One region of the Marinitoga hydrogenitolerans DSM 16785 genome, then DNA from elsewhere that is predicted to be linked to it. Evidence: riboswitches for the same ligand, from Rfam matches in the RefSeq annotation. Region 1 holds a riboswitch; the other holds the start of a gene.

The links. Region 1 has a riboswitch for cobalamin ahead of BUA62_RS08000 (ATP-grasp domain-containing protein). Riboswitches for the same ligand answer to the same signal wherever they lie in the genome.
Region 2: linked by a shared signal. The riboswitch ahead of BUA62_RS03675 (ABC transporter substrate-binding protein) and the one ahead of BUA62_RS08000 (ATP-grasp domain-containing protein) in region 1 are both predicted to bind cobalamin.

Annotation. Positions count from the first base shown of each region.
Region 1 is NZ_FQUI01000028.1:12,129-29,144, reverse strand. Features, by position in the region: partial or broken gene BUA62_RS08010 (transposase) at 1-291, shown strand, start outside; gene BUA62_RS08005 (hypothetical protein) at 533-2,005, shown strand; cobalamin riboswitch at 2,104-2,278, shown strand; gene BUA62_RS08000 (ATP-grasp domain-containing protein) at 2,333-3,358, shown strand; gene BUA62_RS07995 (succinate--CoA ligase subunit alpha) at 3,351-4,187, shown strand; gene BUA62_RS07990 (aspartate-alanine antiporter-like transporter) at 4,197-5,327, shown strand; gene BUA62_RS07985 (S8 family peptidase) at 5,406-7,355, opposite strand; gene BUA62_RS07980 (hypothetical protein) at 7,371-10,844, opposite strand; gene BUA62_RS07975 (DEAD/DEAH box helicase) at 11,031-14,051, opposite strand; gene BUA62_RS07970 (cytochrome c biogenesis CcdA family protein) at 14,099-14,815, shown strand; gene BUA62_RS07965 (thioredoxin family protein) at 14,820-15,482, shown strand; gene BUA62_RS07960 (adenylosuccinate synthase) at 15,641-16,894, shown strand.
Region 2 is NZ_FQUI01000008.1:1,591-18,606, reverse strand. Features, by position in the region: gene BUA62_RS03710 (M20 family metallo-hydrolase) at 1-37, shown strand, start outside; gene BUA62_RS03705 (hypothetical protein) at 48-323, shown strand; gene BUA62_RS03700 (LytS/YhcK type 5TM receptor domain-containing protein) at 317-1,975, shown strand; gene BUA62_RS03695 (LytR/AlgR family response regulator transcription factor) at 1,972-2,652, shown strand; gene BUA62_RS03690 (carbon starvation CstA family protein) at 3,019-4,704, shown strand; gene BUA62_RS03685 (cohesin domain-containing protein) at 4,854-9,722, shown strand; gene BUA62_RS03680 (LVIVD repeat-containing protein) at 10,013-13,570, shown strand; cobalamin riboswitch at 13,701-13,870, shown strand; gene BUA62_RS03675 (ABC transporter substrate-binding protein) at 13,924-14,808, shown strand; gene BUA62_RS03670 (FecCD family ABC transporter permease) at 14,865-15,818, shown strand; gene BUA62_RS03665 (ABC transporter ATP-binding protein) at 15,815-16,579, shown strand; gene BUA62_RS03660 (KamA family radical SAM protein) at 16,731-17,016, shown strand, end outside.

The DNA of each region.
Region 1 (17,016 bases):
GAAATATATGAAGCAGTAAAAGAATTCAAAAAAGTGCTATTTTCCAAAAGCACAGAAAAATTACATAATTGGATAAAAAAATATGAAAAAAGTTCTATTCAAGGGATACAGAGTTTCATACATGGAATAAAACGAGACATTGTAGCAGTAGAAAACGCAATAAAATTTGAATATAGTAATGGCTTAGCAGAGGGAAAAATAAACAAAATAAAATTAATAAAAAGAATGATGTATGGAAGATGTAAATTTGAAACATTAAAAAATAAAATTCTGTTGATTGAACATAATTAAACTAATCTAAGCATAATCACAGTTTATTCAAGTAACTTTGGAAAGAGCCATTTATTGGTTGAGAATTAGATGTTTAATTAATATATACAATCACAATTTTTGGAGTTTCTAGAATCAATGTATATATATTTAAACATATAGAAAAAAACAACTTACACTTTACATTATCTTAATATAAAATATATGTAAAAAATAGTATAATATATATATAAAATTATATAATTATTGCGGGGTGTTTTTTATGAAAAAAGTAAGTGTTTTTTTAGTAATATTACTGTTATTAGTTTCTTTAACAAGTTGTTTGGTTAAAGAAAATGATGGTGTTTCAGAAAAAACTAATGCAACAATAGCTAAAGAAATGTTGGAAGTTAACAAATACAAATCTGTTATTGAATTATTTGAAAGTCTTGCTCCAAAAAAGCCTGTTGTTACAAAAACAATCCAATACAATGCTGGTTCTTTTTCTGAGATTATAGGAGAAGCTACACCTTTAGTTTTTTTCAACAGCAGATCCAATGCCGGAGATGAGATTAGAGTTCCTGAAGAAGGATATTTTGATGACTACAATGGTGATACAAATTATTATTCCTATTTCATAATGAAGAGAAATGAAGAACTTGATATTGATGGTGATTTTAAAATTGAGCTACATATTTTACCAAAAATTTCTTCTTATCTTTTTGAACGAATTGAAAAATATACAGTAAGTGAAAATGCATGGTATATTGTTGATTTTTATGATGAAAATATTATCAAATATATTGATAAATATGTTAGTGAAAATGAATATTATTTATCCACAGAACACGAAGAAGTTATTGATTTTTGTAGAAATATAGAAGATGAAGGTTATTCCCTATTTTTAGATGATAATAAAGAATTTCCAAGCTTTTTGGAAAATATTGATGATTATATTTTTGATTCATTTGAAGAACCGACAAAAAATTCTACAGGGACTTGGTGGATTCATACAAAATCAACATTTGATCTCGGCGATTATTCTAAATGTTCTTTTAAAGAGAGCGAAAGATGGTATGCTGAAAAAGATGATGTGGGTAGTGGTATAATAAAAATAGAAAGAAAAAAGGAACGTTATAAATATGAAACAATCCAAAGAAATAAAAGTGAAGGAATGAAAAAAGAATTAAGTGAATTAACATTGGTTTTTAGAAAGAAGAATAATCAACATTATGGATTTTCTGGTACAGCTTATGGTAGTGATAATTTAAGAGACCATAATGAAAATGGTGATTATTTTTTAAACAAATTCACATTATGGGAAAATTTAGAAGAGGTTGAGGATATTTCTAACGACAATTACAAATACTTTGAAGTAACTGAAATACAACAGGATGGTGAAAGTGCAACTACATATTATGGTACTCGCACATCATATGATGCTGAAGACGAAATTACTGTAGTGTATGGATTAACTATAAAGAAAGGAGATAAAGTACCCTGGTTCCACATGACTTTAGAAAAGGTATCAGAAGAAAATAAAGCGGTTAAAAGTATTTCTAATAATAAAACAGTATTGTCTTATACTGAAGATGGTAAGATTAAAATAGAAAATGCAGAATTAAAAGGTGGACTTTTTAATGGAGAATATTATAATGGAGTTTTTATAGGTACATATGAAAAAAATGGGAAAAAATATAATGTAGAAATAAATAATGTAGATGTAAAAGTAGATAATGAAGAATATGTGTTTTAACTATTAATGAAGCGCCTGAAAAGGCGCTTTTTTCTTTAACTATTACTTGGTTAATTTGATATGATTTTTATTATATGATACAATTTTGATGAAAAGTAAATACCTCCGGAATTAAAGGTGAGTAATCTTAATAGGGAAGACGGTGAAAATCCATCACGGCCCCGCCACCGTGACTGGGGACGAAACCAGCAAAAGCCACTGGTATAAACTGGGAAGGCGCTGGAAGTAGGGAGATCCAGAAGTCGGGAGACCTGCCTTTAATTCCAGGGTAATCCCATTTGCGAGGGCAATTGGGATAATATTTTTATTTTTATAGGAGGTGGCTATATGAAAGTTCAAGAGTTTTTAGGGAAAAAATTTTTAAAAGAGTATGGTATTAGAATTCCAGTGTCATACCTAGTAAAGGAAGAAAAGGATATTGAAATTAAATTTCTTCCTGCAGTATTAAAATCGCAAGTATTAGTTGGAGGTCGTATGAAATCAGGTGGTGTATTATTTGCCAAAGATGAAAATGAATTTATATCTAAAGCAAATGTCCTGTTAAAAAAGGAAATTAAAGGTGAGAAACCATATGGTGTCCTAATCGAAGAAATGATACCTTTTGAAAAAGAATATTATATTTCTCTTGTTCTAGATAGAGAAAAAAAAGATATTATTATATTATATTCTGAAAATGGAGGAATTGATATAGAAGAAAATAAAAATAGTATAATAAAAGCAACATTTGAAAATTACGAAAAATTTTTACCAGAAAAAATACAAAAAATTATTCCAAATCTAAGAAAATTATTTAGAGAAAAGGATTTAACTTTATTAGAAATCAATCCATTGGTTGAAGATAATGAAGGGGTAATATATGCACTTGATAGTGTAATGCATTTAGATGATAATGCGATATTTAGACAAGAATGGGCAAAGGAATTTTTAGAAGAAAAATATCCTTTTCATTTTGTTAAATTAAATGGCGATATAGGAATAATTGGTTGTGGTGCAGGTATAGTTATGGCTACAATGGATGCTGTAAAATTATCTGGCGGAGAACCTGCAAATTTTCTTGATCTTGGGGGAGGAGCAGAAAAAGAGATTACAATACAGGCTCTAAATTTATTAAAGGATTATGGAATAAAAAGAATTATATTAAATATATTTGGCGGAATAACAAAGTGCGATGAAATAGCAAATGGTTTAGTAGAATTTAAAAAACAAAATCCAGAAATTAGTTTGTTTATACGATTAACTGGAACAAATGAGGAAAATGCAAAAAAAATACTGAAAGAAAATGAATTAAGCTATTATGAAGACATGTATTCTATGATTTTAGATGCAGTAAGGATGGTGAAAATTCATGATTAATGGAAGAGAAAGAATATGTGTCCAGGGAATAACAGGAAAATATGGGAGATTACATACAGAAAAAATGTTAAATTATGGAACTAATATTGTTTGTGGTGTTTCGAAAAATAATATAATAAAAAAATTACATAGAGTAGAAGTTTTAAGTAATATGTATGATGCAGTGAATAAATTTCGTGTAGATACTTCAGTAGTATTTGTTCCCGCTCCTTATGCAAAAAATGCAGTTTTTGAAGCGATAAATGCTGGGGTGAAAAAAATTATTATTATAACAGAACATATACCACAACAGGATATGCTTGATATATACAAAATATCAAAAGATAATGATGTTAGAATAATTGGACCAAATTGCCCTGGTGTAATATTTCCTGGAATATCAAAAATTGGAATTATGCCAGAAAGAGCATTTAAACCGGGAGATATTGCAGTGATATCAAAAAGCGGAACTTTAATGTATGAAATTTCAAATTACCTTTCTAAATATTCAACAGGTATTAAAATTGGAATAGGTTTAGGTGGTGATCCAATAATAGGTACATCAGTAGCTGAGGCAATGGAATATATAATGAATGAAAATATTAAAAAGGTTGTAGTAATCGGTGAAATTGGCGGAAATGATGAAGTGAATGGTATTGAATATGCATTAAAAAAAGGTTATAATGGTGATATAAAAGTATTTTTTGCAGGCAGAACAGCACCAAAAGGAAAAAGAATGGGACACGCTGGTGCTATTTTGGATGGTTATGAAGGGAGCATTGAATATAAAGAAAAAAAATTAAAAAAATTAGGGGTAAAAGTAATTAAAAATATACCAGAATTAATATGAGGAGGACGTATGAATACATATATTTTACTATTTTTAACTATATTATCTGGAATTTTAATTGGGAAAATAAAAATAAAGAACTTTAAATTGGGTAGTTCTGGAACCTTGTTTAGTGGATTATTAATTGGCTGGTATACTACCAGCCAATTTTCTAATAACTTAGAAATAATAAACAGCATGAATAAGGATTTTAAACAATTTTTCCTTTTTTCTTTAATTTTATTTATATCATCTGTTGGGTTGATTGCCTCTAAAGATTTAAAAAGTATAATAAAAAAATATGGGGTTAAATTTATTATTATGGCATTTGTTATAACTTTATCTGGATTTTTAGCAACACTTATTTTATCTTCAAATAATAAATATATTTTTGTAGGACTTTTTTCTGGTGCATTAACAAGTTCTCCAGGTTTAGCAACAGCGTTAGAAACAGCGCCTAATTTTGAAAAAGATATAATATCAGGATATTCCTTTGGTTATGTTCCAGGAGTTTTGGCTGTAATATTTTCTATGTATTTATTACCTCATATATTAAAAATAAATGTCAACGATGAAAAGAAAAAATTGCTTGGAGAAATCAATATAAAAAAAGAAGATGCAAAAAATTTTGATTTTTTAAGTTACTCACTGGTAATAATTATTGGGATATTATTTGGAAATATTAATTTTAATTTTGGAGTAGTTTCTTTTAAATTGGGAATGACAGGAGGAATTTTGTTGTCATCTCTTATTCTTGGAACAATGGGGAATTTCTGGATTTTTAACTTTAAGATGAATAAAAATATTTTAAAGAATCTTCAGGAATTTGGATTATTAATGTTTCTTTCTTCTGTAGGATTAAGATCTGGCTATAAAACCTTAAGCAATTTAAATATTGAAACACTATATTTAATGTTATATTCTTTTATTATAGCTATAATATCTATATCTGTTGGTGTGATATTTGGAAAATATATATTGAAAATTAACTGGATAATATTATCAGGAGCAATATGCGGTGGAATGACTAGTACTCCTGGGCTTGGTGCAGCAATAGATTCCAATGATTCTGAAGAGGTTGCTATAGGTTATGGCGCTACATATCCCTTTGCTCTTATTGGTATGGTCATTTTTAATAAGATTTTGATGATGATAAAATAATTTTCAGTTGTTACAGTTTATTATTGTATAAATGTTATATAATAAAAAAGAGAGGCCTATAGGCCTCTCTTTTTGTCATTAGAAAATAGTCCACGGAATATATCCGGCAGGAGCATAATTTACAAATCTTGCATCTTCGATAAATCCTTTTGATTCATTTTCTGGAATTATACCAATAACAGGAACTGGGTTTCCATTTATTGTTGCAATTCCTGAGAAAGTTATTTCAGAAGCTGACTTTGTAACATCTCTGTATATTATTAATTTAAATTGTCCACTTAAATCGGATAAATCAGCAGAAAATTCTGTGGCTTCTTCTGAAATATCTTGTTCTAAGACTATATCAGAATAAAAATCTGTAACCAACAAAGCTGCTCCTCCAGTTATTGTGGAATCTAATGCGATATCTAATTTAAATGTTGATTTTAATACTAAATAAATTTCGGTACTTTCATCACTTAATGTAATATCTTTTGTTAATACTGTAGCTTCTTCTGATCTATAATTTAGAGAATCAAATTGCATATAATCAGGACCACTTAAAATCAAAGTATATTCACCAGGATCTACAGAATACAACCCAACCCATCCATCATCTGTTGTTACATAATAATTTGAACCAGAATTTGATTTTCTTACTAAAGAAATAAATACATTTGATAATGGCGCTCCATCACCAGACATAACATAAAAATCATAATTAGCTCCCGATGTGGATGGTAGTGTTTCATTTACAGCTGCAGCAGCATTAATTCTCCCATAACCTGCAGCATGATCCCAACCTGTTATATCTATATCATCTGCAGTATTTTCCATCATTTTCTTTATTTGATATGGTGTTGCATTTGGATGTAATTGTTTTAATAATGCCGCTAAAGCAGAAACGTGCGGTGTTGCCATTGATGTTCCAGCCCAATAATCATATGGTTCTGAATAAACACCATATATTTGAGCTGAATGTCTTGGAATAGTAGATAAAACCTTTTCTCCAGGTGCAGCTACAGAGATAGTATCACTTCTATTTGAAAAATCTGTAACTTCATCTCTTGCATTTGAAGCAGCTACAGCTATAACTCCAGGGTATGAAGAAGGATAATGCCAGTGTTGGTCGGTATGATCATTTCCTGCTGCTGCAACAAATACTGCATTGTGGAATAATGCGTAATCTATAGCAAGTTTTAGAGTTTTAGAATATCCTCCGCCACCCCAACTGTTTGACAATACTTGAGCACCGTTGTCAACAGCCCATATAATACCGTCTGCAACGTATGCATCACCAATATATTCTGGCTGGAATATTGGTATTGACATTATTTTTGCGCCGTATGCAAGTCCGACTACACCATTTCCATCTTTTTTAGCAGCAATAGTTCCTGCAACATGAGTACCATGATCATCTCCTTTATCACCAGGGCCACCAAGCACAGCATCATAATCTTCATCTGGCATTATTAAATTTCCACTAACAGGATCATATCCCGTTACAAATTGACCAGCTAGATCTGGATGTTGTGCGTCAATTGGTGTATCAATAACAGCAACTATAACATTTGTTCCTGTTGCAACTGTCCATGCATCAATAGCGTTAATTTTATTCATTCCCCACAAGCTATCTTCTGAAACGCCATCTATATTTTTTGTAATTGTATCATCTATTATTTCAGGTTTAGGATCTATTAAATCTCTTTTAAAACTTGGCTCAACATATTTAATTCCATCAAGCTTTAATGATTTTAATTTATCATAAGCCTCTTTTAATGTTCCGTTAAATTTTATTCCAACAACCTTAATTTCTGGAATTTCAATATAAACTACACCATTTAAAGCTTTTTTTATTTCTTCAATTGAATCTTTATTTTTATACCCTACAAGTATTCTTCCTTCAAATATTTCTGCATTATTGAATTCGCTAAACACAACATTGTTATCTTTATCATTTTCATTCGGATTCAACAAAGTAGTCTGACAGCTAGCAAAAATGAACAATATTGATAAAAGACCTATTAAAATATATTTTAAATTTTTCATATTCACCCCTCCTTATTATTGTTTTGACCAGTCATCGTCGCTTCTTAGACTGATTTCCCAATATGTTTTATAATATTTCAAAATACCTTTCACATCAAGTCTATCTCCAATAGTAGCATCTGAAGTTAATATATTAGATCCACCTTTATATACATATATTGAAGCTGTACTGTCTGTCGTGTCATATTCAAGACTTAACCCATTTTCATCAATATTTGTTATTGTTCCTGATGAGCTAACTAAAGCACTTGCATAAGGGTTTAATCCTATATTATTTTCCTCTAATATAGAAGGATCTAAAGGTATAGCATTTAATTCATTTCCAGATTCCTGAAATAGTATTTCAACATTTTTCACAGCAAATGTTTTTCCAAAAGTATCTGAATACATATCGCCTTTTACAATAAGAATATCACCGATATTTACATTATAAACATTAGAATCAAATTTCAATTTTAATGCCTTATTTGTTATAGGATCTTCTAAATATACATAATTGCTGTATGCATCTACAACTGAACCTATTATATATTTAACTTTATCACCGGCAACAAAAGCATTTTGTGCATCAGCAATAGATACAACATCAGTCAAGTGTGTTCCAGTTGTAAATGTGTTAAATGCATCAGCATCCACTCTACCAAATAATGGATCTACACCATATCCCTGATCTATAGAAATTGATATAGCACTTGATACATCATTTTGAGTATAAGCATATGCAAGATCTATTGCCCAAGAATATGTTTTATTTGGAACAAGTGGTTCATTGTACAGAGATGCCCCATATGCACTTAATAATGCCCATTGTTGATCAGCATAATTTACAGCTAAAGAATAAGGTCCGACTACATCATACTTTTGTTGATATACATTTCCATCTTCGCCAAAATATATAGGTACAAGATGTTGTTCAGATTGAACTAAATCATAAATCCACAAAGCGTATGAAAATGTGGCATTATCCAATGAATTATCATAAACTTTTGGTCTGAATTCAAAAATAGGTTCTCTTGCAACGTTTGTTGATAACATAGATGGTGAGGTTAACTCTACATCAAACATACCAAGCGGAATTACAGAACCTAAATAATGTAATGTTGTTTCTCCGTCATCATAAACAGCCGTAACACCATAATGAACTTCTTTGCCAGGTTCCAACTTAGGGCTGTAGTCTCTGAAGATAAAGTTATTTTTTGAATATTGTGACACATATCCTGCTTTTTCCCAATTCATACCATCAAATGACCTGTATATATTATATCCATTTGGATATTGATACAATACCCCATCAGGATACAAATTAACAGGGATCCACCATACTTCAACCCATAAATTGGAATTTGGTTGTGCTGCTTCAATATTATAATCTAACTTTTTATTAAATTTTGACTCAAACAATTTAATCTTATTTTCAACATTTCTTTTAATTAAATTATTTATTTTTACATTAGCTTTTTCAATATTGCTTCCTTGACTATAAAATCCTATTTCCATTCTTCTTGTGTAAGAATCCAAATTAGTTCCCATTCCGTGAGATGCCCAATCTGCAGGTGTATATTTCGGAAGAACTATGTCATTATTATTTAAAATATTTAAATACTTTACAATTTCAATTTGATTATCATTGTAATCATAAACTGTTATATGTAAATCCGTTAACCCATTGTAGTCAAAGGTATTAAATGCAAACGCCACTTCCGTAGCTCCTGATGTATAGCCCCTATCTCCAGTCATAAAACCAGATCCTGGTGTTTTCCCTAAAGCTGCATAAATAATATTTATATGATCGTTTGACACAGGAGTTGCAGTAACTTCAACAAAAATAGGGTAATTAATTACAACATTATCAATATCTAAAGCTTCTGGTTTGTTTTCAGGTGTTGCTCCATTTGTAGCCCAAAGATAGTAATCATTGTATTTATAAACATGAAAATCCACTTCTGGTAATTCTTGCGTATCTGGGTCTGGATTTAATTCTGCTTTTCTTAATGTAATATAAACATCTTTTACTTCTCCTACTTTAAGCATTAACCCATCAACCTTTGTTAAAGCATGATTTAATTTAGTAGCTTCTATAGTTAATAAAGTTGAATCTGAAGTTAAGTTTAATGTAATAGTTGCCATGCCAATTGAATCGGTTTTAGCGATTATCCCATTCACAGTTACAGTAGCCTCAGCAACAGCAGGTCCTGATTTTGCATCAGTTACATAAACTACAACAGTAGCATTCCCTGTTATTTCAGATGTAGGTGCAGTATATATGAATTCTTTTTCTGTTATACCTCCAAATGGATCTTTTGCTACGATTATATAATTTCCATCTTTATTTTCAGTATTGAAGAAATTTGCATATTTTTCGTCTATTAAAGTTGAAGCTTCCTGAGTCCCTGAATATATTTCATATTTTAATTCATCATTATCATTATCAATAGCATCCCATGAAAACCTAACGACAGAATCATTTACAATTTCAGATGCAACATCTGTTTCAAATACTGGTGCTGTATTTGATTTAAGTGTAAATGACCACACAGGACTTTTCGTTTCAAATCCTTTTTCATCCCTTGCTACCACATACCAAGAAATATTTTCTTCTGGCAAAAAACCTTCAAATTGAATTTCGGTATTTTCTGTTGTAGCTATAAAAGAATCATCTATATATACATCAAATTCCAAAGCGTCGTTATCAACGTCTGTTGCCATCCAAGATAATTTAACAATAGCGTTAGTATCAAATGTAGAATATTCCCAAGCTACATTAATAGCATTATTTTCTGGAGAAGAATTTCCAATTTCTGGGAAGTGATTTTCACCATCATATAATGAATTTGCAACTTGAAAAAGAAATTCAGGACTTTCTACTTCTATATTATTCAATTCAACAGCAACAATTTTCATAGAATAAGTACCTATAGTTGCTAAATCTGTTATTTCATATGTTTTATTTGTGGTAGTTCCTACAAGTGTGAATTCTGTTTCCCCTGGAGATTTTAACATTATTTTATATTCATATTCCCTTCCGTCAATATAAGATAAAATATCCCAGGAAACATTTTTTGAAGTATCTTTTAATACAGATGTGTTATTTTGAGAAAGGATTTTTACCTCTTTAACACTTGGTACAACCTTAAAAGTTAAATCCTTTGTTTTAACTGTCTGATCCCCAGCTGTTACTTCAACGTAATACGTATAATCACCTAAATTTACGAACTTATCTTCAGGTATAGTAACTTCTGTTAAATTAGAACCACTTTTTTCAAAAACTATGGAATTGCCGAACTTTACAACAACTTTTGCTGTAAAAGAATCGACCCCTGCAACAGACCATTTAATATCAACTGGTGATTTTACAGGCACAACACCATTAATACCGGTTACAGCTTTTGTAACAGAAATAGTCAAAGGTGTTTGTTGCCTAATACATGATGCAAAAAGCAACAAAAATAATAAGCCAAAAATTAGTAAATATGAAACTTTTTTCTTCATCCAACTACCCCCTTTTATGAAATTTAATTTGTTTAACTAACAGTTAAACTTTTTATTATCAAAATATTTAACATTGTATTATACAATATTTTTTTTTGATTTTCAAGTTATCTGAAGGTAAAATTAAATGATTAGGAAACCTAATATTAATTAAATAAAACAAAAATGAAGCAACATTTCGTTGCTTCATTCGAATAATTTTAACATATCTTCTTTTGATAAATTTTTGATTATAGAATTTTCCGAAGTAATGGCCATGTTATAAAGTTCTGATTTTGCATTTTTTAATTTTAATATTTTTTCTTCTATCGAATTTTTAGTGATAAATTTATATACAAAAACAGCTTTTGTTTGACCAATTCTATAAACTCTATCTGTTGCTTGATTTTCAACAGCTGGATTCCACCATGGATCATAATGTATAACATAATCTGCTCCAGTTATATTTAACCCAGTTCCACCAGCTTTTAAACTAACTAATAATAGTTTAATCTCATTATTTCTATTAAAATCTTCAATAATCTCTACTCTTTTTTTTGTTTGACCAGTTATTTTGCTATATTTTATATCTTCTTCATTTAACCATTCTTCCATAATATTAATCATTTTAACAAATTGCGAAAACACAACTATTTTATGATTCTCACTTAATACTTCTAATACAAATTTTTTAAATTCATTAAATTTAGATGATTCTATATTTAATCCAAGTAGTCTCGGATGATTTACAATTTGTCTTAATCTTAACAATCCTTCTAATATACTAAAGTTTAAATTTCCCTGTGACATTGCTATTTTTTGTCTGTATTCCTGTAGAACTTGATGATATATTTTCAGTTGATGCTGTGTCATTTCATTGAATATATATTCTTCTGTTTTTGGTGGTAATTCTTTTAAAACATTTTCTTTTTTTCTTCGTAGAATAAAAGGTTTTATCTTGCTTTTTAACAGCTCAATGCTTTCTTTATTTGAATAATTATATTTTCTTAAAAAATCTTTTCTTTTTCCAAAAAAGCCTGGCATTAAAAAATCGAATATATTGTATAAATCATTTAGTGAATTTTCTAAAGGTGTTCCTGTTAAAGCTAACTTATGTTCGGCTTTTAATTTTCTAATTGTCTTATATAATTTAGTTTCATTATTTTTTATGTATTGTGCCTCATCTAAAATGATATAAAATAATTTTATTTTTTTAAATTCTTCAAATGAATTTCTTATGGTTCCATATGTTGTTAATATAACATCTGTATTCTCTGGTATATTTTTTTGATTATTATGATAAATATAATAATTAAGATTAGAAGAAAACTTTTCAATTTCATTTGCCCAGTTGTATACTACCGAACGAGGTGTTATAATTAAAAACTTTCTATTTTTTTTCTTTAAAGATAAAATTAAAGCTATAGTTTGTACAGTTTTTCCAAGCCCCATATCGTCTGCTAAAATTCCGTTAAATTTTAATTCTTGAAGATATCTTAAAAAATAATATCCTTGAATTTGGTAATCTCTCATAGGTATTTTTAATTCGGGAATATCGTATTCTTTTATTCTTTCAAAATTTTTAATGTTTTCTATAAATGTTTTTGTATTTTTATCTAGTGTTTCTATTTTAAAATCTTTTTCATTGAGTAAAGAATATATATTATAACTTTCCATCTCAATTTTATTTTCTTTAAACTTTAAATCATTTAATTTTTCTAGTATTTTATTGGGGATTTTTATAAAAGTTTCATCTTTCAAAACAATAAAATTATTTTTTCTGTTTTTTACAGCGTTTAAATCTATTTTTTTCTTATCTTTTAACTCGATTTCTCCTTCGACATTAAACCAATTGTTTCTTAGATTTAATTTTATATGAATATTTTCTATTTCCTGCTTTTTTATATTTTTATTCATTTTGATGATTATATTTTTATCTAGTGACTTTATTTTGTTTTCTATAAAATCAAAAAATTGATCAATTTCCAATATTGCATGACCTTTCCCATCCAGTTCAATTCCAGCATTTTTTAAAGATTCTAATAATTTTTTTTCTTCTTCAATATTTTTTTTATTATAATCTTCATTTAATTCAATTTCTTTGCCATACAAAAATTTCCCTTTTATATGAAATTCTGTTTTTGCAAAATTTATATATATATTTAATTTTGGAATAAAGAGATTTTTGTTAATATTTAGATTTTCATCTATTTCAATTTCAAAGCCATATTTTTCATATTTAACTAAGTAATCTTTTATAAACTTTTCAAGACTATCTTTGTTTTTGACTAAAACATAGGTTTGAATATCTCCACTAGATGGAAAATTTACTAATGTTTTTGATTTTATTAATGAAAAATTATTTTTTTCATAATAAACAGAATCTGTTACAGAATACATGATATTCTCTGGAGTTATTTTTGGAAGTAATTTTATAGATATATTATTTTCATTTTCTGTTTTGCTAATATAAAGTTTGAATTTTAAATCATCATTCCATTGTATAGTTTTTTTATTTTTGAATAGAATTTTTTTATTATTTATTTTCTTTAAATCTTCAAAATTATTTAGAACTAATTTGAATTTTCTATCTTTTAATGTAATTCCAGAACTATGTAATGGTATAGGAGTTATTAATTTTTTTATTTCAATTTCATCTTCTGGTATTTTTGTCTTTAAAAACTTTTCAACATCATCAAAAGTGTTAATATCCTTTCTTAAAACTATTCTATTTTTATTTTTTTGGGCTAATTTTATAATTGAACCATTTGAATCAGGATAGATTAAATAATAAGTATCTCCGTAATCGTAAAAATTAAAAAAAACATCAGGGTTTAAAGCCGTTTTATATTCGTCTTTAAAAATACCATTACTTTTTAAACGATTTTCTATTTCTAATATTAGCATAAAAATATGTTCACATATATCTTGATTATCATTTTTGTGTTGACATGAACATTCATAATTAATTCTTAATGTTTCAGTATTAATAGTAACAATTGGTTTATAAAATGCTTGTCTATAATAATATGAGTTTTGTAATACAATCATAGAATAAGTAATTAAATTATTTTTTTCATAAGAATAGAAATAATCTATAAATACATTATCATAATTTTCATCAACTGCTTCTTCGTACATTTTTGAACCTTTTTCAAGTATATGCGTTGGAATTCGTTTTTTTAATAATTCTAATTTTCTTAGTATTGCAAATAAATTATTTTCCATATAAATCACCTCTTTGGTAAATACGATGAAATTTGTTATAATTATATATACAAATAATATATATAGGGGGTGGAAAAATAGATACCTTAACGTTAAATGTCCAACCTGCGATAGGTTATTTAGGTGCGCTTTTAGGTGGTATAATTTCTTTTTTTAGTCCGTGTGTATTACCTCTTATTCCATTATTTTTTGGTATATTAATGACTGATTTAAATGATACAATGTTAACTATTAAAAGAGGTATTGCATTTTTTCTAGGATTAAGTATATTTTTTTCTATTTTAGGTGTTTTTGCTGGAACTGTGGGAAGTTTTCTTTCGACATATCAAAGTATATTTAATATTATATCAGGTTTTTTTATTATTTCATTAGGAATATTTTATTTATTCGGAAAAGACGGTTTTAAAGGTTTCAAAATTGATTTAAATAAACACAAAAACACATCATTTTTCAGCGCTTTTATTATTGGTATTTTAATTTCATTTGTATGGATTCCATGTTCTGGGCCTGTACTTGCTGCTGTTCTAACTTTTGCTTCAACTACTTCTAATATTTTTTCTGGAGGATTAATGTTGTTTGTTTATTCTTTGGGTATTTCAATTCCATTTTTATTTTTTAGCGGAGCAATAAGTAAAATACTTTCAAAAATAACATTTGGGACACCTAAATGGGAAAAATATATTAGAATTTTTGGTGGTATATTGCTAATAATCATGGGAATATTAGTTATTTTTGGGTTATTTAATTCATTACAAGGAGTGTGATTATATGAAAAAATTTGTACTTATGATGTTTATTATAATAAACATAATTTCTTTTGCTTCTGTTGATTTAAGAAATTTTGTTATAAACGATTTTAACAATGCGCTAAAAATTGGTGAAATAACAGGAAAAAATATTATTATTATGTTCTCTTCTGAAAGCTGTTATTATTGTAAAAAATTTAAAAGCGAAACATTGTTAGATGATGAAATACAAAAATGGTTAAGAACTGAATTTATTTTTGCTGAAATTTACGCTGAAAGGGATAAGAAAGCTGTATTTAATGGAAAAAGCATGACTTATGTTGAGTTGTTTGGTGCTTTTGGTGTGAGAGGAACTCCCACATTTTTCTTTTTTAACAATAAAGGAGAGCCTTTAGCTCAATTGCCTGGTTATATTGAAAAAACGACTTTTTTAACTATATTAAAATATTTTAAGTATTATAAAAAAGAGCAAATTAAATATGATGCGTTTTTGAGAAAAAATATTAATGTCAATATAGATAAGCGTGTTTTGAACTTAAAAAAGAATGATGTGGATTTTTTATTAAAAGCAGACCCTAATACAAAAGAATATAATAAAAACCTCGACGAATATGTAAATGTTATTATTGATAAAAAAAATAAAGATGTAGAAGAAAATTATTTTGTTGTAATCTATAAAAAGTAAATAATTGTTGCAACAAAAGAAAGAATATGATATAATACCTTCGTTGAATAATAAAATCACAAGGAAGGTTTTATTATGAAAAATATTTTAAAACTGATTTTAATAATACAATAAAAGCCCTATAATGGGGCTTTTTTACTTTTTTGGAGGTGAATTGAATGGAAAGAGTGGCAATTGTTGGTGCTCAATGGGGAGATGAGGGTAAAGGTAAGGTTGTTAATTATTTTTCAAAAGGTTATGAATGGATTGTAAGATTTTCTGGTGGAGCCAATGCAGGACATACCATATATTATAACAATAAGAAATACGTTAATCATCTTCTTCCTTCAATTATTCCTAACAGCAATTCTAAAGCTTTTCTTGGTGCTGGGATGGTAATTGATATTGAACAATTAATAAAAGAATTAGAAATTTTAGAAACAGATTTTCCTGGTGTATCCTCCAAAATTTATATAGATTTAGAAGCTTTTATGGTATTACCATATCATAAAGAAGAAGATGGTATTTTGGAAGAATTGAGAAAAAATCCTATTGGAACAACTAGGAAGGGAATAGGTCCTGCTTATACTGATAAAGTTTCAAGAGAAGGTTTTAAGATTTATCATCTCTTTGATGAGGATTTATTAAAAGAAAGATTAGAAGAAATTATTTATTTAAAAAAGAAAATATTTGGCAAAAGATTTAAGTTCAAACCAAAAGATATATTTTCTTTTTTAATGAATCAAAAAAGAAAACTCGAAAAATTAAATGTCAATTTCACATCTGCAATAGATATGGCAAATGTTTTTAGAAATACCTCTGTATTATTCGAAGGAGCTCAAGGAGTTTTACTTGATCTCGATTTTGGAACATATCCTTTTGTAACTTCCGGTGCAACAATGGCTCATGGTGTTTCTTCTGTCGGCTTTTCAACATTTGAGCTCGATGAAGTATTGGGTGTATTAAAAGCATACACAACCAGAGTTGGAGAAGGACCATTTCCTACAGAAGAGTTAAAAGAGATTGGTGAAGTAATAAGAAAAAAGGGAAACGAATTTGGAGCAACCACAGGAAGACCAAGAAGAGTGGGATGGCTTGATCTACCAGCTTTAAGATATGCTAAATTACGATCAGGTTTAACAAAGTTCATTATTACAAAAGCCGATGTTTTAAATGGTTTAGATGAAATAAAGGTATGTGTAGCATATAATGTTAATAGAGATGTTAAAGAAATTCCGACATCTTCTTATGATTTTTTTGTTGGAAAACCTATATACGAAACTCTAAAAGGTTGGCCTGACACAAACCATATAAACTTTTTAAAATACATGTCTTTTATAGAAGAAAAAACAGGAATTGAAATATCACATATTTCTTATGGTCCGAAAACTGAAGAAATGTGTTCTAAAAATGATTTAATAATGAAAATATAACATTTTTCCAAGCCCTTTGTTTTTAAAGGGCTTTTTTATATTTTATTCTTTATTAATATTTTTGAAAAAAATGTATGCTAAAATACAATTAGCAATCTAATGTTAAAATTGCTTAAAGTTAT
Region 2 (17,016 bases), on a different contig from region 1:
TACAAAAGTATATGCACATTTAATGAATAATTTATAGGAGTGATTTGATGAAAATATTAATTTTGTATGGTTTTGGAATAGGGGTTGTTGATATTCGAAGTATAAAAAAGGTTATTGATCGATATGAAAAGGTTATAGTCTTTACTTCAAAAGCACCGCAAGGTAAGGCTAAAGAGATGTTAAAAGAATTGCATGGTGTGGAAATAAATGAAACGTTGAATTTCTACAAAGAAGCAAAAAAGAAAGCAAAAGAAATAAAAGATTCAGAATTAAAAGATTTAGGAGATTTTGGAGATAGGGCGATGATGAGAGATCCATGTTAGAAAACATTAGTTTGATTTTACTCGAAAGAGTATCTTTAATTTTAGTTATAACTTATATAATTTTTCAAACATATTTTATAAAAGAAATTTTTGGCAAAACATTGGTTGCCAAAAATAAGATTATTCTTGGTATAATTGGTGGTTTATTAGGTATATTAGGAACGATTTTTGGTGTAGAATATAATGGAGCTATAGTAAATTATAGGGATATTGGTGTAATTTTAGCAGGTATGTTGGGAGGAATACCTTCAGGAATTATAGCTGCTTTAATATCTTCAATACATAGATTGTTTATAGGAGGTATTACAGCAGTTCCTTGTTTTTTTGGAACGTTAACTGCTGGAATAATAAGTGGATTAATTTCTCAATATTATGGAAGGAAACATTTTACTTTCTTCAAAACGCTTATTTATACTATAATTATTGAAATAATTCATTTAACATATGTTTTAGTTATGGTAAAACCGTTTGATTTAGCATATGATATAACCTTCAATATATTATTTCCTATGGTTATTACAAATGCATTAGGAATCTCTTTTTTGAATTTTATGATTTTAAATATGGAGGAAAAACTTGAATTTACTACGGAAAATACAATTAATTCTATTTTTATTATAATGGAAATGAGTTTGAATACTATAGAGAAAGGATTTAATGAACAAAGTGCTAAAGATATAGCCAATGTTATATTAAATAATACAGATTTTGAAGCGGTATCTTTAACCGATAAAGAAAAAATACTTGCACATGTTGGAATAGGTGAGGATCATCACTATTCAGGGTTACCTATAAGAACTGAAGCGACAAAAAAGGTTATAAAAAATAGTCAGGGATTAAAGATTATAGGTAAAAAAGGTATAAAATGTGAAAAGAATGACTGCCCACTATATTCAGCTATAATAGTACCAATAAAAGATATAAATGAAGAGTTAATAGGTACACTGAAATTATATTATTCTAAAAAAAATGACATAAAAAATACAGATATAATATTTGGAAAAAAACTGGCACAAATATTGTCTTTGATAATTTCAACTTCTCAAATTAATGAAGCTCTCAAATTAGCAACAGAGGAAAAATTAAGAGAATTAATGGCAAATTTAAGTCCACATTTTTTGTTTAATACATTAAATGCAATAAAATATATTTCAAAATCTGAACCTGAAAAAGTTAATAAATTTATTGATAATTTGTCTGATTTATTAAGATATACATTATATGAGAATTCAAGATTAGTATCGATAAAAAAAGAGATAGAATTTACAATTAATTATTTAGAATTAATGAAATTACGATTCAAAGATAAATTAGATTATATAATAAAAATTGATGATAATTTAAAAGATAAATTAATTCCACCTTTTATATTGCAACCAATAGTAGAAAATTCAATAAAACATGGAATGAAAGAAGGTAAATTAATAATTGAAATTATAATTTCAGAAAAAGAAGATAATATAAATATTGTTATTAAAGATAATGGAAAAGGTTTTTTAGGAAACAAGTCTAAGGGAAAAGGATTAAAATTAATAAGAAATAGATTAGAATCTTTATATGGATATAATTATAGTTTGTCAATAAAAAATGCGATATTTGGCGGAACTGAAATTGAAATAAATTTGAAAAGTAAAGTCGGTGAAGTAGTATGATAAAAGTAGCTATTATAGATGATGAATATTATGCAAGAGAAGGCTTGAAAGATTTAATTGAAGAAATGAGTTCATTTGAAATTGTAGGGTGTTTTGATAGCGTTGGAAAATTCTTGAAAAGTAAAGAGAAAAATAATGTAGATGTTATATTTTTGGATATAGAATTGCCGAAAATGAATGGTATAAAGGCTTCAAAATACCTTGAAAAATATAAAATAGTTTTTGTTACAGCTTATTCGGAATATGCTGTAGATGCCTTTGAAGTAAATGCATTGGACTATCTAACAAAACCTATTTCGGAAATTCGATTTATAGAAACAATTAATAGAATTGAAAACACTTTTAAAGAGAGTAATTTGAGTAAAATTGCAGTGGATAATGGTAGTGAAATAATATTTTTAGATTTTGATGAGGTATGCTTTTTTGAATATTTTGAAAAAAAAATACAGGTAATAACTAATGAAAATGAATACACTCTTAAACATTTTAAAAATTTAAATAAGTTAGAAAACGAATTACCGTACAATTTTTTAAGGGTGCATAAGTCGTATATAGTTAATTTAAATTGTATTGAAAAATTTATAAAAGAGCTTAATTCATTACAGATGAAAACAGGCAAAATTATTCCTATTGGAAAAACACATATGAGGGAAATAAAAAAGGTATTAAAAATATAGTCAAGTCAAAAATGAAACATTCAACACAAAAAAATGACCGTTCAGGTCAAAACAGCAAAGTTACACTTTGCAAAAATAAAAATAAAAAGTAAGAATAGGAAAAATAAGAAAAGAAAAGTCAAGTCAAAAATAAAACATTCAACACAAAAAAATGACCGTTCAGGTCAAAACAGCAAAGTTACACTTTGCAAAAATAAAAATAAAAAGTAAGAATAGGAAAAATGAGAAAAGAAAAGTCAAGTCAAAAATAAAACATTCAACACAAAAAAATGACCGTTCAGGTCATTTTTTTGTATGTTTAATCATTAATTAATATATCAAGTGATATACTAATTACCGCATAAAATTTTGAAAGGGGGAATTTTAGTGAATTCGTTACTTTTGGCGGTATTGGCTATGGTTGGTTATTGGTTAGCTTATAACACGTATGGTAAATGGATAGCAAAGAAGATATTTGGATTGAATGATAAGAATCCTGTTCCATCAAAAGAGTTTGAAGATGGTGTTGATTATGTTCCAACTAAAAAACATATTTTATTTGGACATCATTTTACAACAATTGCAGGAACAGGTCCAATTGTTGGTCCAGCAATTGGTGTAATTTGGGGCTGGGTTCCAGCTTTTATATGGGTATTTTTAGGTTCAATATTTATGGGAGCAGTTCATGATTTTACTTCCCTTATAGTTTCAGCAAGAAATCAGGGTAAAACTATTGGTGAATTGACCGGAAATCTAATCAATGAAAGAACAGCTAAAGTATTTCTAATTTTAATACAATTTTTGTTATGGATAGTATTAGCTGTTTTTGGTTTAATTGTCGCTTTGTTATTCAATATGTATCCACAATCTGTATTTCCGGTATGGATGGAGATACCAATTGCAATGTGGTTAAGTTACATGGTATATAATAAAGGTAAAAATGATACACTTTATTCCATTATAGCTGTTATTTTAATGTATGTTACAATTGCTATTGGGGTTATATTCCCTATTAGTGGAATATCAGTTGTAACATGGATATATATACTAATGGCATATGTATTTCTTGCATCAACATTGCCAGTTCACAAGTTATTGCAACCAAGAGATTATATAAATTCACATGAACTATTAATAGCAATATCATTATTAGTATTAGGTATTATAGTTGGGCATCCAAAAATAGTGGCTCCTGCATTTCAAACAGTTCCAGATGCACCTCCTTTGTTCCCTATACTTTTCATAACAATAGCTTGTGGTGCAATTTCAGGATTTCATAGTTTGGCAGCATCAGGAACCACAGTAAAACAACTTGAAAAAGAAACAGATGCACATTTGATAGGTTATGGTGGTATGATTATGGAAGGAGTTTTAGCAACAATAGTTATTATAGCTGTAACTGCAGGTATTGGTATGAATGGTGGAGGAGCTGAAGCATTTACTTCGCATTATGCATCATGGGCCACAGCTAGTGGATTAGGAGCAAAATTATCAGCTGTAATTAATGGATCAGCCAATTTAATGAATTCTTATGGAATACCGTTAGATTTAGCAAAGACTATTATGGCTGTGTTTATTGTATCATTTGCTGGAACAACAATGGATTCATCAGCAAGAATACAAAGATTTGCCCTTCAAGAATTGTTCTCCAATAAAGATGGTGAAGTTGTTGTAAAACCATTGAAAAATAGATATGTATCAACAGCAGTTGTTATTCTTGCTGCAATGGCTTTAGCCTTATCTGCAGATGGAGGTAAAGGTGCTTTAATATTATGGCCAGTGTTTGGTGCGTTAAATCAACTATTAGCAGGATTGGCATTATTAATTGGAACTGTTTATCTGGCTAAGAAAAAGAAACCAATATGGATTACAGGATTACCTATGTTATTTATGATGGTTATTACACTATACGCGACTATAATGAACTTGAAAAAATTTATCGCTTCAAATAATGGATTGCTAATTTTTGTTACAGTTGTTACTCTTATAATCGCATTATGGATCTTAATGGAAGGGATTATAGCAATATCAAAGAATTTAAAAGAATCAGAAGCGATAGAAGAAGAAATTTAATATTTGTATAATTTTAAACGTCTCGCAAAAGCGAGACGTTTTTTGTTAGGTAAATAATAAGAAAATATAGAAAAATAATACGAAGTGTATATAAATATCTAAGGAACAAATTTAATAATATATTAGTCAAAATGTTAGGAGGGGTTTTTATGAAGAAAATAATGATAATATTTTTTATATTGATCATACTTGTATTACAAAGTTGTATATTTAAGGATCAACCTCCTATTATAGAAAGTATGAATCCATCGAATGGTGAAAAAATTAATCCAGGTGGAGTTGCTTTCAGTTGGTCAGCTAAAGATCCTGAAAAAAAGATGTTGATATATAATTTTTATTTATATTCTAATGGCCAATTAAAATATAAAGCAGAAGGTCTTGCCTCTAATAATTTGAAAGTAAATTTAGAAGAAAATACAAAATATGATTGGGTTTTAGAGGTAATAGATATAAGTGGTAATAGAACTAAAGGAGAAGTTTCTTTTGAAACTAATTATTTAAATTCAGAGCCTATTAAATCTATACTCAGATATCCGGAAAATAATAACAAAGTGGTTAGCCCTTATGATTTAAAATTTGAATGGTATAAAAGTATAGATTTTGATGGAGATCAGGTTTTTTATAACCTTTATTTATCAGAATCAACACCTTTAAACACACCAATTGCATCAGCTTTAACAAATACTGAATATACAATTAAAAAGTTAAAATTAGACACAACATATTTTTGGAAAATTGAATCTTACGATTCTTTTGGTGCATCAGAAGTATCAGAAACATGGACATTTAAAACATTAGATAATACTCCACCAATGATAGATTTTCCAAAAGAAGACTTCATTGTTAGTGAAGGAGAAGAATTTAGCCTTGATTTAAAAAATTATGTATCTGATATGGAGGATAATTATTTCGAATATCAGATAAATACAAATAATGGTGCAATTATTCAGGGAAGTAAGTATATATTTAAACCTGATTATAATTTTGTAAGTCATCCGGTTTCTCAAAAGAAAATAGGTGAAATAATAATAGTTTCAGATACAAAAGAAAATGTTAGTGGGACATTGAATATTATTGTTAAAGATGTTAATAGAAATCCTGAAAAACCACAAATAGTATATCCAAAAAATAATTCTATTGTGCCAAAAAATTTTCAAATAGAATGGAATTGTATAGATTTAGATAATGATCAATTAAAGTTTGATATATATTTAGGGACACGGTCAAAAAATTATACAAAAATTGCAACCTTAATTGAAAATAACAAATATGATATATCTCTTAATGATGATACAGAATATTTCTTAAAAATAGTAGCAAAAGATAATTATGGTGGTATTAAATCAAGCGATGAAATAGAGTTTAGAACAAAAAAAGAAGTGAATACTGTTCAATGGGTAAAAGATATTAGCAATATCAAAGATATTTTTGTGTATAATGATAAATTAATAGTTATAACAAATGAGAGTGTTTATAGATTAAATACAAATGGGACAATTGACAAAGTTATTAATTTGGATAACATAATAGGCAATAGCATAATTTACCAAGATAAGTTATATGTTGCAGAAATTAATGGAGATATTAGTATTATAGATTTAAATATTTTTGAATTAAAAAACACAATCAATATTGGTGGAAATGTTGTGGGGCTCACAGCAAATGAAGATTATAAAGGTGTAAAACAATTATACATAATAACTTCAGAAGGTATATTATATGTATATGATATAGATGATTTTATTTTAAAATGGCAAAAGAACTATGAAATAATACCATCGTCATCTATTCTTATAATTGAAAATGGGTATATAGTTATTTTTGGGGAATATGGGAATTCTGGGAAGGTTATAATTGCGAAACCTAAAGGGGAAATTTATAAAGAAATTAATTTGATTCAACCACTTTCATCATTTGTAATAAATGATGAAGAAAGCTATATATATTTTGCTATAGGGAACTTTATTTATAGTTATGATAAAAATGGAGTTAAACGTTGGGAATTAAATGTATCAGAAGAAATAAATAGTGAAATATTATATGATGGTGAATACTTTTATGTATCTGGAAACAATGCTATTTTTAAGATAAACAAAGATGGAAATTTGATAGATACTTATTCTTCAAATAATATATTTTCTAAAACAATGTTAATATCAAAAGATAAGAATATAATTGCTGTTAATAATATAGGATTAATAAAGGACAATAATGAGATAAACATAGCCGATTTTGAAAATATAAAAACATATGCTTTATTAAATGATGGATTGTTATATTTTGCATCAGAAGCTAAATTGTACGCATTATCGATAGCTGATGAGGAAACATTCAACAACAATTGGTATGTTTTTGGAAAAAATATAAATAAAAATAGAACATCTTATGTAAAAAATAATACACCACCCAAAAAACCAGAATTAATATATCCTCAAAATCAAAGTGTTGAAATACCAACGAAAATAAAATTAATGTGGCAGTGTGAAGATATGGAAGATGATGAATTAACCTATGGTATATATTTAGGTGAAGGAGATAATTTAGAATTAGTTGCAACTACACAATCAACTTCGTATGAAGTCAATTTAGAAAACGATAAAAAATATTATTGGAAAGTAATAGTTGGAGATGGTGAATTTTCAACAGAAAGTGATTTGTTTAGTTTCACAACAATTCCACCACCAGCAGAAGAAAAATTTAAAGTGAAGGTGGAAGGAGCAACTATATATTCTCCGGCAATCTCAGAAGATAATATAATTTATTTTTCAACAAGTTCCGGGAAAATTTATGCTTATACTTCTGATGGTAAAGAATTATGGTCTTTTGATACTAACGGGTTTATAAAAGCATCAGTAGTTTTAAACCCATTAAATCAAGTGATTGTAGGAAATGAAAATGGAGAATTATATATAATAAATTCAAATGGAATGTTATCTAATAAAATTATTTTAGATGGTTCGATAAGTATTCCTGTTTCATTAGGAAAAAATGGTGAAATATTTGTAATTACAGATATTGGGAATATATATAAACTATCTTTTTTTGGAGAGCAAATGTGGAAAAAAGAATTAAGTGGCAATCCAACCACAAATATTGTAGTTGATAAGGATAATAACATATATTTCGGTATGGATAATCATCTATATAGTTTAGACGATTTAGGAAATATTAGATTTAAAAAATCGTTTAATAATATTATTTCAACAGATTTATCTATTGATGAATATGGAAATGTATATTTTGCTATAGAAAATAAAGTGTATTCAATTAATGGATTTGGAGATGTTGAATTTGAAAAAGATATAGGTGAAAAAGTGATAGGAACAATATTTATAGATAATAACAATGCTATAATTTTTGAAACTTTAGAAGGAAATTTGTATAGATATTATTATTTAGGAAAATCTCTTGAAAAAATACAATTGAATGAGAAACCATATACCTTAATATTAATGGATGGGATAAAATATATAACAACAAAAGATAAGTTTATAGTATATAATGGAGAATTAAGATGGTATGATGAATATAGAAAAGTAAGATATTCTCCTAATATTGATAATAATGGAGTAATAATTTTTGGAACTACAGAGGGCTTTTTGTATGGGATATATGGTGATACAAATAAATTAAGAAATTCAGCATGGCCAATTTATTTAGGTGATAAAAGACATACAGGGAATATAAACGGGGAAAACATAATTGTTCCAACAAATAGACCTCCGTTAAAACCATATAATCCATATCCAGCAGATAATAGTGATATTTCTGTATCAACTATAACATTAACTTGGGAATCATCTGATCCAGATGGAGACAATGTTTATTATAACCTATATCTGGGAGATAATATAAATCAACAAAAAGTAGCAAGTGATATTTCACAAAATTCGTATAAAATTACAAATTTAATTCCAGGTACATATTATTGGTATGTTGAAGCATATGATAACTATGGAAATATTTCCAAAAGCGAATTGTGGAGTTTTACAGTAACAGAATCAGCTGCAGAAAACAATCCTCCGTTAAAACCTGTGTTGTTAGAACCAGTGAATAATGCTAATAATGTATCAAATAATGCTGTTTTAAAATGGCAGTGTTCCGATCCGGATGGTGATTCTCTAACTTATGATATTTATATAAATTCAGAGCCAATGTTATCTACCCCAGTGGAAACTAATTATAATGGAACAACATATTCTATCGTTTTAGATGCGAACAAAACATATTATTGGAAAATAGTTGCAAAAGATGGTAAAGGTGGTGAGACGTCAAGTGATATATATTCGTTTACAACATCAGAGAAAGTAAATAATCCTCCGAATAAACCTATATTAATAGAGCCGTTAAATAATTCGACCAATATAGAACCAGATGTTACCTTAAGTTGGAGCGCAACAGATCCAGATGGAGATAGTTTAATCTACGATTTATACTTATCAAAAACACAGGATTTAATTGTGCCATATAAAACAAACTTAACCGCATCTTCGTTTTTAGTATCGAATTTAGAATTAGGAACAACATATTATTGGAAAGTAGTAGCGAAAGATGGTAAAGGCGGTGAGAATTCAAGTGATGTCTATAAATTCACAGTAACAGAATCAATAGGTCCATTGACTCCAAAATTATATTTTAAAGATACAATCATTCCATCTGGAAGTCAGGGTGAATTAATAATTCATGGTCAAAAATTAGAAAATGTATTAGCTTTTGATATTGAAGTAAGTTATGATAATACAAAATTAAACGTTTCAGAAAGTGATATTCAATTTATTGGAGAGTTAACAGGAAGAAGTTTGATCATAAATATAAATAATGGAAAAATTAAAATCACAACATTATCATTTTCTCCATTTAATATTAATGATAGTGACATAATAAAAATAAACTTTACAGCTATAGGTAATTCTGGTAGTACAGAGTTACAATTCACAAATAATACTAAAATAGTAGATTCTTCTGGGAATGAATTAGAGGTTGATATTAGTGATATTGGAATAATCACAATTCAATAGAAATATATAAAATATATGAATACTTTATAGAAAGGGGTGATTAGATACTTTTAGGTATAAATTTGATGAATGTGTGGAGGTGAATAATATGATAAGTATGAATTAAAGGGACGATTTTTTAGGTAATTTTTCAGAATATGCCACTATAAAACTCAAAAAAGCTTTATAGAGATTATTGAAATGATTGTGTTAATATAGTGTTTTTTGTTAAATAAAATATAAAAAAAATTAAAGCTCATAAAATTTTAGTCGATAGCATAATTGAAATAAAAATTTTGGGGGTGAAAAAGATGAAAAAGTATAGTATGTTATTTGTTATATCGATGGCATTGATAGTAATTTTATCAAGCTGTTTTAAAGCGGTACCAGTTGGTAAGTTAAACACAGATGATATTAGAGTAGATCTTTCAACGAATTATGATATCTACTCACAAGTAAATGCATCAGCCATAGAATTGAGGTTTGATACAAATATCCCGAGAGATGCATTTATCTATGATAAGAACAACTCACTTTTGTTAGTGAAAAATTATGGTAATGAGACTTTGGTAATGGTTTCAAAAGCACAAAGAGATATAGTAAAAGGAGAAAAGTTATTTTCTATTAAGAGAAATTATTTAAATCCTGAACAAAGTAAAATAATAACAAAAGCAGCAATTTTCGATGAAGAAAGCAACAAAATAATAACAAAAGCAACAGCACCATATCAAGATGGATTAAGTGTATCAGATGCAACAAATGTTTTAACTAACGATTCAACATGGACTATAATACATGCAGAAAATATTTCTGGAGTAGAAGCTTTTAGTATAGAATTTTATTACGATGAAAACTTTATGGAAATAGAAAACAAAGGTGTAGATGGTGATGGTGTGGATGTTTTATTAAGTAATGTCAATAAAGCGACAGTAGAAAAAACCGGAGGAAAACTTTTAATTGAATTTTCTACGATAAATGGTGAAGAGTTAACAATGGCATCAAGCGATCTTGTAAAGATATATTGGAGAGCAAAAAATGTAGATCCAAAACAAACAATAACATTATCAGTTGATGCAACACTTTTAAATAATGCATTGCAGAAAGTTACAGTAGATAAACACACAGGAGAGGTTACGATATATAATCCAAAACTTTTAGGGGATTTTGATGATATAAGTAGAGGATTGTCAAAGGATAAAGTTGTTAACATCAATGATTTTATAGCATTTTTGGATCATTATGGTTCAAAAATTGGAGATGTTAATTATGATTCAGATTTTGATATTTATCCTTCAGAAATCACACCCGTAGGCGAATGGAAAAGTAATAATATTTATAGTATAGCATTTCCAGATGGAAAAATTGATTTATATGATTTTATTATATTTTCAAGAAATTATAATAAAACAAAGCCTGAACTCAACACACCTCCAGGAGCCTTTGATTTAACAGGACCAGGTGATGGTTCGTCGGTTTCAGCAGGAAGTGTAGTTAGTTTTACTTGGAGTGCTCCAGTAGACCCAGATGGTGATGCTATAACATATGATTTATATCTTGATACAAATCCAAATCCTACAACAATATATGTAAAGGATCTTACAACGAATAGTTATAGTGATACTTTTAATCAAACAGGAGTAACATATTATTGGAAAGTGGTTGCAAAAGATCCAAAAGGTGGAACGAGAGAATCAGACTCAACTAGAAGCTTCTCTATTAATCCAGTAGATAGGATTTATGCTGCAGGTGGATACGAAGGAATATTTATTTTCGATGCAGCTTATACTAACAAAATGGTTCAATTACAATCTCAAGATACAGATGGTTATGCTTATGATATAGTAAAAATTGATACATCAACACCAGAAAAATATCTTTTAGTTGCAGATGGTAGTGAAGGTATTATTTCTTATCACCTAAATGCAGGAGTTCCTGAAGTTGATAATACAGATATAGACGGTGGTAAGATATCACTTGGTGGAATAACAAGAAAATTAGCTAAAAAAGAAGATAGTGGAAATTATTATATTTTTGCAGCTGTAGAAGATGCTGGTATAAAGATATTAAAGGCAACATTTGAAGGTGATGGTGCAAGAGATACAGATTTCCAATTATTGGGAAGTTATAGTGTAACAGGTAAAACTTATGACATAACATATGATGGAACAATTGCATATGTTGCAGCAGGAACAGAAGGTCTATTGTTATTAGATATATCTGATTATTCAAATCCAATATTGATAACAAGTATAAATACTGATAATAACTCTAATTCGGTTGATATAAATAGCGTTATTTTTGAAACAGAAGGGTCTAATAAATATATTTATGCTACTGCAAAAGACAAAGGAGTAATAAAATATGATGTTACAGATGAAAATAATGTTATAGCATTATATAGTTTTGACACACCAGGATATGCAGAAGATGCAGTTTATTCAACAATTGAAGATGCCTTATTTGTTGCAGATGGGACGATGGGTATTGTTAAATTGAAAAAATCTGATCTTTCTTATGTTGGAGTAAAAGGTACAAATGGATATGCAAAATCATTAGATATAGATGGTTCAACAATTTATATTTTTGATAGTTTTAATGGATTAGTAAAAATGGATTCTAATTTAAGTATAATGGATGATTTAGTATCAGCACCATATGATGCAGATACAGTTGGCGCAAATAGTTTAGTAGGAATGAATGCAAGAAAAAGTATTGTAATTGAAACAGATTATAATGAAAGTGGAATTTTAGATGCAAATGAAGTTGCTATAATTGTAGCAGATAAATCTGGAGGAGTTAGAATATTGAAGAATGATGGAAGCATAATAGCGGTAGTAAAAACAAGAGGTTCAGCAGAAGATGTTTGGTTTGATGGAACTAGATATTTATATGTAGCAGATGGAGCTGCAGGAGTTTCTGTAATAGACTTAGATAGTGATGGAGATGGAAATGTTTTAGATGATGGTAGTGTAAGTGGGACAGCAGATAATCCACCATATTTAACTAATAATTATGTAGATACAGATGGGTATGCATATTCATTATTGCCTTCAGAAACAGCCAATACATATTTATATGTAGCCGATAGTGCAGCTGGAATTGCAATTATTAATATAGCTTCTGCAGGAGCGCCAGTTTATGATAAAAATGTTAGTGTTGATGGAAAAGTAGTAGTTGATTTAGCTAAAGATGTAACAAATAATATAATATTTGCAGCTCTTGGTGATGATGGGATAGGTTCATTAACATATGCAGCAGAAAATGCTTTAACTTTTGTTGAAAGATATGATACAGATGGTTATGCGTTTTCAATTGAAGTATCAAATATAGCCGATTTTGTTGTTGTAGCAGATGGTAGTGCAGGTTTTGTATTAAAAGAATATAACACTGCAAATGGAAAATTTAGTGAAGATGGACCAACAGATGGTAACACCACTTCTGATAAGTATGCTGTAAGATTTGAAGATGCTATGATAACAGATGTAGTATATTCAAGTTCTAACGGTGGATTTGATTATTACTTATTATCAGCAGGTAATAAAGGTATTATATCATTCCAAGTAGATCCGGCAGATTTAATAGGATTAGATAATTCAGATGGAAGATATCCTGATGGAGATTCGGATAATAATAAAATAGTTGATATGTATGATACACAAGGTTCTGCAATGGATGTTACGATTTATAATGATGCAACAGCTTGGGTAGATAAAGCCGTATTGTCAGATTCTTTAAATGGAATATTAATATTCAGTTATGATTATAATACTACACCTGATTTTGAATTTGGGCCAAGTCCATTTAGTAATACACCAGATAAAGATTTAAATTGGTATAATTTAATTGGTGGAATAGCAGCAAATCAATAAGTTTAATATGCCCCGGGATTTTCCCGGGGATTTTTTATGTTTCAGAAAAAGGATATTTTAATATTTACTTTTAATTTTTACTTTTAATATTTACATTGCGTATTTTTCATGTTATAATATCACTGACAATTAAATAAAATTCCTTTAAAGTTAAGGGAAAACGGTGAAAATCCGTTGCGGTCGCGCCACCGTGAGTGGGGACGAAACCAGCACTTATGCCACTGGAAACATTTCTCTGGGAAGGCGCTGGGAGTAGAATGATCCATAAGCCGGGAGACCTGCTTTAAAGGGATTTGTTCCATCTTCTCGCGAAAAGAAGATGGAAAATAGATTTTTTATAGGAGGGATTATATATGAAAAAGGTATTTTTGACGTTGTTATTGGTGTTATCATTATCTTTGTTTGCATTTCAACCTGTAACTCTGGTGGATGATTTAGGAAGAGTAGTGAAATTTGACAAAGAGGTGGAAAAAATAGTTGTTGCAGCACCTGCAATTTCAGATTTTATTGTAAAATTGGGTGAGAAAGATAAAGTAGTTGGAGTTACGGATTTTGATTCATACATTACTGATGTAGAAAAAATAGGTAATATGTTTCCTTTAAATGTTGAAAAAATAATTTCTCTAAATCCAGATGTTGTATTATTAACCGGTGGTTTTCAAGAAGGAGAAGTATTAAAATTAGAAAAATATGGTATAAAAGTATTTGTGATTAATCCAACTACATTAAATGAAATGTTTAGAGATTTATCTCTTGTGGGAGTTATTCTGGGAAAAGAAAAAACTGCTCATGATTATGCGCAAAAATTAAGAACGAGAATGCTAAATATTGCAAAAAACACATTTACATGGAAAGAAAAACCAAGGGTTATATATCTTTCTGCATATGGCAGTGTGTCCCAAATGTGGACATGTGGCACAGGATCATATTTAAATGAATTAATATCATATGCTGGAGGTATAAACATCACTGCACCATATACTGGGAATAATGGTTGGTTTGCTGTTGGACCTGAATTTGTTGTAAAAGAAAATCCGGATATAATTTTGGTTCCTTCTTATTATCCTGGAGATAAAGGTGCTTATGATTTGATAATGAATGCTGATCAATTTAATGATATTAATGCTGTAAAAAATAATAAGGTGTTTATTATTGACGGGAATAAAGCATCTTTACCAAACACAGGCTTAATAGATTTATTGGGAGAGCTTAATAACCTCTTCAGTGAAAATAAATGAAATTAAAATCGGGGGAATTTTCCCCGATTTTTCACCTTATTATGGGAATTTCTTTTGTGTTATTATCGATAATTTTATTCATATCGTTAGGGGCAGTAAAAATACCCTTTAGAGATATAATACTTGCTTTTTTTGATAAATCACAGAATTCATTATATAATAGAATAATATTCAATTTAAGATTACCAAGAATACTTGGTACATTGTTGATTGGGGCTATATTGGCAATAGCTGGGAATGATTTTCAAATGATTATAAAAAATCCTCTTGCAGATCCTTTTATTATAGGAATTTCTTCTGGGGCGAGTTTTGGTGCTGTGATATATACAGCGTTAAAAAGTGTATATGGAATAAATTTACCTTTTGGAATAGAATTTTTCGCTTTTGTTTTTGCCTTAATCGCAACATTGATAACCTTTACATTAGCTAAAGAGGGTAAAAAGATACCTGTAGTGTCGTTAATATTAAGTGGAGTTATTGTAGGTTTTGTATTCAATTCAATTTCAACATTATTTACTGTGTTATTCTGGCAAAATTTATTACATGTCAATTTTTGGTTAATGGGAAGTACTGGTAATATTGTCTGGTCAGATTTAATTATATTAAGTATATTTCTTGTACTTCAAGTTTTAGTGAATTTTATTTTTAAAAAACATATTGAAGTAGTGGCTATGGGAGATGATATATCTATTTTTTCAGGTATAAACCCAGAAAAAATAAAATTAATAGTATTAGTTATAAATGTTCTTTCAGTATCTGTAGTTGTTTCTAAAGCTGGAATAATAGGTTTTGTAGGACTGATAATTCCTCATCTTGTAAGAAAATTAACAGGGCCTGACATATATTTTTCAACAATTGGTTCTTTGATATATGGGGGTATTTTTCTTGGGTATGCTGATTTGTTTTCCAGATATTTATTCAGACCTACAGAATTACCTATAGGAGTTACAACATCTATAGTAGGAGCTCCGATTTTTATTTTAATAATGAAAAGAGGAAGAAAAATATGAAAATTTTAGAGATAAAAAATTTGAAGTTTTCATATAATGAACATTTTAAATTAAATATAGATTATATGTATATAGAAAAAGGGGAATTTGTTTCTATAATAGGACCGAATGGTTCTGGAAAAACTACGGTTTTAAAATTATTAACAAATTTAGAAAAGAAAGATAATGGCGAAATTATAATAAACAAGAAGAATATTGAGAATTATTCGAAAAAAGAATTGTTTAAAAAAATTTCAGTAGTTCCACAGGAATTTTTTACATCCTTTGATTTTACAGTAGAAAATATCATTTCTTCTGGTAGGATTCCATATGAGACATTATTTTCAAAAGATGAAGAAATAATAGAAGAAGTTATGCAAAGGACAAATACATGGACTTTTAAGGATAGAATATATAATTATCTTAGTGGTGGTGAAAAACAGAGAGTAATGTTAACAAGAGCATTGGTTCAAGATGCTGATATATTATTATTAGATGAATTTGTATCTCAAATAGATCCTGGATATACACAACAATTGATTAGAATGGTAAAAGAAGAATCTATAGAAAAAAACAAAAGCGTTTTATCAATATTTCATGATGTGAATTTAGCTTCTTTGTATTCAGATAGAATATATATTTTTAAAGATGGAAGAATAAAGTATTCAGGCAAACCTGAAAAAATTATAACTGAGAAAATAATGAAAGAAATTTTTAATATAGAATGTATAATAGTTAAACATCCAATAAAAAACAAACCACAAGTTATTTTTGAATATTAAAAAAATATGCTATAATATTATTGTACTCTTTTAGATTTCATTATCTTCTTTTGTTTCTACAATTAATCTTCAATGAACATAATTTTTAAAATTTTAAGACTCTGATATGAGTCAATTTTTTTCTTTCTAAAATTGAAAGGAGGAGGATGAATTGAAAGTAAAGTATATTATTGATATTGATAAGGTTGAGCAATTATCCAAAGAAGAAAGGGAAGAGTTAAAAGCTGTTACAAAAAAATATAAATTCAGAGCAAATGATTATTATTTAGGGTTAATAAATTGGGATGATCCAGACGACCCTATTAGAAGATTAATAGTTCCACGGACGGAGGAATTGGAAGAATGGGGGAGGTTAGATGCTTCAAATGAAAAGTCATATACCATAAGCAAAGGATTGCAACATAAATATAGAGATACAGCATTACTTCTTGTAAATG